DNA from 3 places in the Pseudomonas sp. PAMC25584 genome. Region 1 is predicted to be linked to each of the others. Evidence: riboswitches for the same ligand, from Rfam matches in the RefSeq annotation. Region 1 holds a riboswitch; each other region holds the start of a gene.
The links. Region 1 has a riboswitch for cobalamin ahead of ACS5Q8_RS16150 (CbtB domain-containing protein). Riboswitches for the same ligand answer to the same signal wherever they lie in the genome.
Positions count from the first base shown of each region.

Region 2: another riboswitch for cobalamin. It lies ahead of cobO (cob(I)yrinic acid a,c-diamide adenosyltransferase); the one in region 1 lies ahead of ACS5Q8_RS16150 (CbtB domain-containing protein).
Region 3: another riboswitch for cobalamin. It lies ahead of ACS5Q8_RS19645 (ABC transporter substrate-binding protein); the one in region 1 lies ahead of ACS5Q8_RS16150 (CbtB domain-containing protein).

Region 1 is NZ_CM176870.1:3,549,714-3,551,973, forward strand. Features, by position in the region: gene cobW (cobalamin biosynthesis protein CobW) at 1-692, opposite strand, end outside; cobalamin riboswitch at 785-984, opposite strand; cobalamin riboswitch at 1,026-1,235, shown strand; gene ACS5Q8_RS16150 (CbtB domain-containing protein) at 1,332-1,520, shown strand; gene ACS5Q8_RS16155 (CbtA family protein) at 1,532-2,236, shown strand; gene ACS5Q8_RS16160 (cobalamin biosynthesis protein) at 2,233-2,260, shown strand, end outside.
Region 2 is NZ_CM176870.1:4,478,748-4,481,007, forward strand. Features, by position in the region: gene ACS5Q8_RS20755 (cobyrinic acid a,c-diamide synthase CobB) at 1-618, opposite strand, end outside; gene cobO (cob(I)yrinic acid a,c-diamide adenosyltransferase) at 615-1,226, opposite strand; cobalamin riboswitch at 1,306-1,549, opposite strand; gene ACS5Q8_RS20765 (PQQ-dependent sugar dehydrogenase) at 1,649-2,260, shown strand, end outside.
Region 3 is NZ_CM176870.1:4,232,075-4,234,334, forward strand. Features, by position in the region: gene ACS5Q8_RS19635 (M4 family metallopeptidase) at 1-21, opposite strand, end outside; gene ACS5Q8_RS19640 (DNA/RNA non-specific endonuclease) at 156-1,085, shown strand; cobalamin riboswitch at 1,121-1,315, shown strand; gene ACS5Q8_RS19645 (ABC transporter substrate-binding protein) at 1,430-2,260, shown strand, end outside.

The sequences.
Region 1 (2,260 bases):
TCCAGGCCGATCAACACGTCCAGCGGCACACGACCGCTGCTGGCTTCGATGATCTTCACCGCCGGCGGCAGCTCTTCAGCGACTTCCAGGCGCACGCGGGCCAGGTCTTCGGGGCTGATCAGGTCGCACTTGTTGAGGATCACCAGGTCGGCGCTGGCCAGTTGGTCGGCGAACAGCTCATGCAGCGGTGATTCGTGGTCCAGGTTCGGGTCGAGCTTGCGCTGGGCGTCGACCTGGTCCGGGAACGCAGCGAAGGTGCCGGCCGCCACAGCGGGACTGTCGACCACGGTGATCACTGCATCGACCGTGCAGGCGCTGCGGATTTCCGGCCACTGGAACGCCTGCACTAGGGGCTTTGGCAGGGCCAGGCCGGAGGTTTCGATGAGGATATGGTCGAGGTCGCCGCGACGGGCGACCAGCTCGCGCATCACCGGAAAGAACTCTTCCTGCACGGTGCAGCACAGGCAGCCGTTGGCCAGCTCATACACGCGACCGTTGGCTTCTTCCTCGGTGCACCCGATGGAGCACTGCTTGAGGATTTCACCGTCGATGCCCAGCTCGCCGAACTCGTTGACGATCACCGCGATGCGACGGCCCTGGGCGTTATCGAGCATATGGCGCAGCAAGGTGGTTTTGCCCGAGCCGAGAAAGCCGGTAACGATGGTGACGGGGAGTTTGGCCAGTGTTTTCATCGGATGCCCTTGGGGGCGGGCATACGGGACGATAGGCCCTGCGCAGCGCGCAGCAGCAGATTTCGTCACCGGATCACCCCGCCCGGTTGAATTGAAAAATCGGTTACGAGGCAGGTCTCCTGGCTTGAGGCTTGCGGGTCTTGCGACCGGCGCTGGCTGCGCCTTCCCGCCTTGATGGCAGTGGCGTGGCAGTCAGATAAACCCTTCACAGTTGCGGGGGCAGCCGCGGCTTGAACCGCGTTCCCTTCTTAGCTTCGGCCTGGGCCGAAGAACCTCGAAGGTGCAAGGCTACAGGGGCTCGGTCAATTTGACTACCGTCGCCCTGCATGCTTTCCTACTCACCTTGTTTCGGGTGCCCTTCACAGGGTGAAACGGGAAACCGGTGAGTCATAGCGATATGACCAGTCCGGTGCTGCCCCCGCAACGGTAAGCGAGCGAAGCGTCACAGCCACTGTGCTTTGTGCATGGGAAGGCGATGCTTTCAGGACTCAGTTCAAGAGCCCCCTCGCAAGCCCGGAGACCGGCCCGAAAAAATCATCCAACAAACCCGCGGTGGGCGGGCGCTGTTTGAATTCTGCGTGCCTGGCTCGTGGGGTTTTCATGCGCTCGTGTCACCCTGAAACCCTGAAGGGACGCGCCATGTCGATCATCAGCAGCACCTCGCATACCGCCAGCAGCACCACCACCCTGAGCCAACGCTTGAGCGCCGCCATCGGCGCGTCGATCCTCGGCGCGTGCCTGGTGTATTTCGCTGGGTTCTCGCATATCGAAGCGGTACACAACGCCGCCCACGATACCCGCCACAGCGCCGCGTTCCCGTGCCATTGAGAGCTGCCGACATGATCAAGCGTATTGCGCAAACCGCAGGTTTCAGCGGGCTGCTGGCCGCCCTGTTGCTAACCTTGCTGCAAAGTTTCTGGGTCGCCCCGCTGATCATGCAGGCGGAAACCTTTGAAAAAGCCCCGGCCGCGACGGAAGTGGTGCATGAGCACGCCGCCGGTACAACCGCGCACACCCATGACGCCGAAGCCTGGGAACCGGAAGACGGCTGGCAACGCGTGCTGTCCACCACCGGCGGCAACCTGGTGGTGGCGGTCGGTTTCGCGCTGATGCTCGCCGGTCTCTACACCCTGCGCGCGCCGACCCGCACGGCTCAAGGGCTGCTGTGGGGCCTGGCCGGCTACGCGACCTTTGTCCTGGCACCAACCCTGGGCCTGCCACCGGAATTGCCGGGCACTGCCGCCGCCGACCTGGCGCAACGGCAGATCTGGTGGATTGGCACTGCGGCCTCAACCGCGGCCGGTATCGCGCTGCTGGTATTTGGAGGCAACTGGCTGCTCAAAGCGCTGGGCGCGGCGATCCTCGTGGTGCCCCATGTGATTGGCGCACCGCAACCTGAAGTACATTCGATGCTAGCCCCTGAGGCTCTGGAGGCGCAGTTCAAGATCGCCTCGCAACTGACCAACGTCGCGTTCTGGCTGGCGTTGGGCCTGATCAGCGCCTGGCTGTTTCGCCGCAATCGCGACGATCGATACTCGGCATGAACCTGGTGGTCGGCCTGGGCTGCC
Region 2 (2,260 bases), 930 kb from region 1:
GGCAGCGTCCAGGCGCAGGTCGAGGTCATTCAGTTCGCTGGCTTGCACCAGGCCCAGGTGGCGGCTGGGCAATTCGATAGCGGTCTCGCGGGACAGCGCGCCATACCAGCGCAGGCCTTCGGTGAGGCTGCCTTCAAGCAGTTGTGCATGGCGCAGGGTGCCGACGCGGTTGGCCAGCACGCCGGCGAACGGCAAGTCCGGCTGGTAGCGTGCCAGGCCGAGGGCCAAGGCACCGAAGGTTTGTGCCATGGCCGTGCCATCGATCACGCCGAGCACCGGCACACCGAAGTGTCGCGCCAGGTCAGCGCTGGAAGGCGTGCCGTCGAACAGGCCCATCACGCCTTCGATCAGGATCAGGTCCGCCTCCCCCGCCGCTTCCCACAGCAAGCGGCGACTTTCCTGCTCGCCTACCATCCACATATCCAATTGATACACCGGCGCACCGCTGGCGCGCTCGTGAATCATCGGGTCGAGGAAGTCCGGGCCGCATTTGAACACGCGCACCTTGCGACCCAGGTTGCGGTGCAAACGGGCCAGCGCGGCGGTGACCGTGGTTTTGCCCTGGCCGGACGCCGGCGCGGCGATCAAGACGGCCGGGCAATGACGGGGCTGATTCAAAGTTCGACGCCTTTCTGTGCCTTGATACCGGCTTGGAATGCGTGCTTGAGCATGCCCATCTCGGTGACGGTGTCGCCCATTTCGATCAGCTCGGGCTTGGCGCCACGGCCGGTGACGACCACGTGCTGCATCGGCGGGCGGGCCTGCAGGTCACCAAGGACTTGATCCAGGTCGAGATAGCCGTGCTTGAGCGCGATGTTCAGCTCATCCAGCACCACCAGGCGGATGGACGGGTCTTGCAGCAATTGGCGGGACACCGCCCAGGCAGCTTCGGCGGCCGCGATGTCGCGCTGGCGGTCCTGGGTTTCCCAGGTAAAACCCTCGCCCATCACATGAAAACGCACTTGCTCGGGGAAGTGGCGGAAGAACAGCTCTTCGCCGGTGCTGTTGCGCCCCTTGATGAACTGCACCACACCGCACTGCATGCCGTGGCCCATGGCGCGGGCCAGCATGCCAAATGCCGAGCTGCTCTTGCCTTTGCCGTTGCCGGTCAGCACCAGCAGCAAGCCGCATTCGTTCGGAGAATTGGCGATGCGCTCATCGATCACGGCTTTTTTACGCAGCATGCGCGCCAGGTGGCGTTCGTCGCGCTCGGGGGAATCGGTCATGGCAGCTCTCCGTTGGGGCTGGACAAAAACGGCGGGCAGGAAAAATCAAAAACAGACAGCCAAGCATCGCCCACCGTGATGCTGTTGGATGATCCGGGCCGGTCTCCGGGCTCATGAGTGGCGCGCTAGAGCACACGCCGACGGCGCGCCTTCCCATATCGCGGGCGATACAGTGGCAAACAGCACCGTTTTGACTCATTTACCGTTGCGGGGGCAGCGCCGGAATCGCGGCAACACTGTGTACAAGTGCGCTCACTCACCGGCTTCCCTGTTTCACTCAGTCGACCCGTAGGTCACAGAGCACCTGGAACAAGCCGCGAAGGTTAGTGGGTTGGGGGTGGAGCGTCAATTAAAGCTGGCCTTGTACTTGAACCATCGTCGCAACACACACCTCTACCCTTACAGGCATCCAGGAGAAAACCATGCATAAAACAAGACTCGCCTTACTGATCATGCTCGCGGGCAGCCTTGCCGCCTGCGGCGAAAGCTCGACCCTGAAGGTATCCGACGGCACCGGGCCCTCACCGCAATTGCCGGAGCCGAACAAGACGCTGATCCCCACTGTGAACATCGCCCCGGCCATTGGCTGGCCAGCGGGCACCAAGCCCACGGCCGCCGCCGGCACCCAGGTGGCGGCCTTCGCCGAAGGCCTGGACCACCCGCGCTGGCTGTACGTATTACCCAACGGCGATGTGCTGGTGGCGGAAACCAACGCGCCGCCCAAGCCGGATGATTCCAAAGGCCTTCGTGGCTGGGTGATGGAGAAAGTCATGGGCCGCGCCGGCGCCGGGGTACCGAGCCCGAACCGCATCACCCTGCTGCGCGATGCCGACCATGATGGGGTCGCGGAGACCCGCACGGTATTCCTGGAAAACCTCAACTCGCCCTTCGGCATGACGCTGGTCGGCAATGACCTGTACGTGGCCGATTCGGACAAGCTGCTGCGCTTTCCCTATCAGACGGGCGAGACCGCGATCAAGACCGCCGGCAGCAAGGTCATCGACCTGCCCGGCGGCAGCATCAACCACCACTGG
Region 3 (2,260 bases), 680 kb from region 1:
GCGATGCTGGCGAACACACATTGGCTGGCTCCATTTTGGCGGGTGGTGAACGTCCGGGTAACCGTTCAAGGATAGTCATGCTGCGACGGCTTGGCCCAAATTGTCATGAAGCTATGCTGCAGTAGCGTTTATCCAAGGACTGCGAGGAACTTACGATGCCCCCACGCACCGCCAAAATCGACCTTTCGCGCCGCCCCCGGCTCGCCGATCTGCGCCCGTTGATCGCGGCCAGCCCCAGCCTCATGGAGGCCAGGGCGGCGACTGTGCGCGTCACCGCGGCCAAGGACCTGCAGGACCGGGGCGGCTACGCTGAAGCGTTTCTCGACCGCTTCGTGGTGCCATGGCCCACGGTGGATGAGGCCCTGGCGGCTGACGTACAACCGCTGCGCCTGGACTACACGCATTTCTCAGTGACCATGTCCCGCTCGAGGCGACTGGCGCTCTACGTGGGCGCCAATATCGATGGCGGACAGCATGTGGATATCATCCGCAGCAACGACGCCTGGGCCTACGACGGTCGCCTGCCCATCAGCGCACAGGTGGGCGACGCGCTCTACACCAACAATGGCCTGGACCGCGGTCACCTGGTACGCCGACAAGACCCCAACTGGGGCGACGCCGCCAACACGGCCAATGCCGACACCTTCCACTTCACCAACTGCTCACCGCAGATGAGCGGGTTCAACCAGAAGACCTGGCTGGAGCTCGAGGACTACATTCTCGATAACACTCAACGCTGGAAAGCCCGGGCCACGGTGTTTACCGGCCCGGTGCTGGCTGACGACGACCGTGTTTACCGGGGCGTTAAAATCCCCAAGGCATTCTGGAAAGTGGTCGCCTACCTCAGCGACGACGGCGAGCCCTCCGCCAGCGCCTACATGATCGACCAAAGCCGTGAACTGGGTCAGCTCGACCTCATGTTCGGCCAGCTCAGAACCTACCAACGCAGCGTGATTCAGATAGAGCGATTGACCGGTATTCGCTTCGGCAACCTGGCCGACTACGACGGTTTCAGCAACGAAGAGCGCGCCACGGGGACGCGAATTGAAGCGCTGATCCAGGGCCCTGAAGATATTCGTCTCTGACCGGGCGACCTAAGGCTATATCGCCTCGCCGTGATCGACTACCATACCGCGCCGGTTCCCAAACGGGACTAATAGGGAATCCGAAGCGCGGTACATCGCGCCAATCGGAACTGCCCCCGCAACTGTAGATGCCGAGCCTGCTCCCCCACTGCCACTGGACCACGTCCGGGAAGGCCGGAGCGTGGCGACGACGCATCAGTCAGGAGACCTGCCGGCCCAGCAAAATCACTAACCGGCGGGGTGTCCGGGAAGGACATCCTTGCCTGCCTCAACCGCAGCGGTCGAGGGCGTATTTCCGAACCGTACATCCCCAGCTCCAGGTACGGCTTCAAGGAGATTGCCCCATGCTGCCACGCGTTATCGCCCTGCTCACCGGGCTGGGCTTGTGTGCCCTGGCCCAAGCCAACCCCACTCAGTACCCGCTGACGGTGGAGAACTGCGGCAGCACCCTGACCTTCGCGCAAGCGCCCGCCCGCAGCGTGACCATCGGCCAGGCTGCCACCGAAATGCTCTATGCCCTCGGCGTGGGCGATAAAGTAGTCGGCACGTCGCTGTGGTTCAACAACGTGTTGCCGCCATTCAAGGCGCTGAACGACAACATCGAACGCCTGGCCAATAACGAACCGAGTTTCGAGTCGGTGATCGCCAAACGCCCGCAACTGGTGGCGGCCGAGCTGGAATGGGTGGTCGGCCCGCAAGGCGTGGTGGGCACCCGCGAGCAGTTTCATGAGTTGAAGATCGCCACCTACCTGTTGCCCTCCGACTGCGAAGGCAAGGACAACCGGGTGGGCGCCGACGGCACGCGGCTGGAGCCATTCCGTGTCGACACGATCTACAAGAGCATCCGCCAACTGGCCGAGATTTTCGACGTACAAGATCGCGGCCGGCAACTCAACGATGAACTCAAGACACGCCTGGCCAAGTCCGTCGCCACGGTGCACAGCAAGGGGCTCAAGCAGGCCAGCGCGTTGGTGTGGTTCTCCAGCGCCGAGATGGCCAGCGATCCCTACGTGGCCGGCCACAAGGGCGTCCCTGAGTTCATGCTGCAAACCCTCGGCCTGCGCAACGTGGTGCAGTCCGATGAGGAATGGCCCGCCGTCGGCTGGGAAACCATCGCCAAGGCCAACCCCACCGTGCTGGTGATCGCGCGTATGGACCGCCGCCGCTACCCGGCT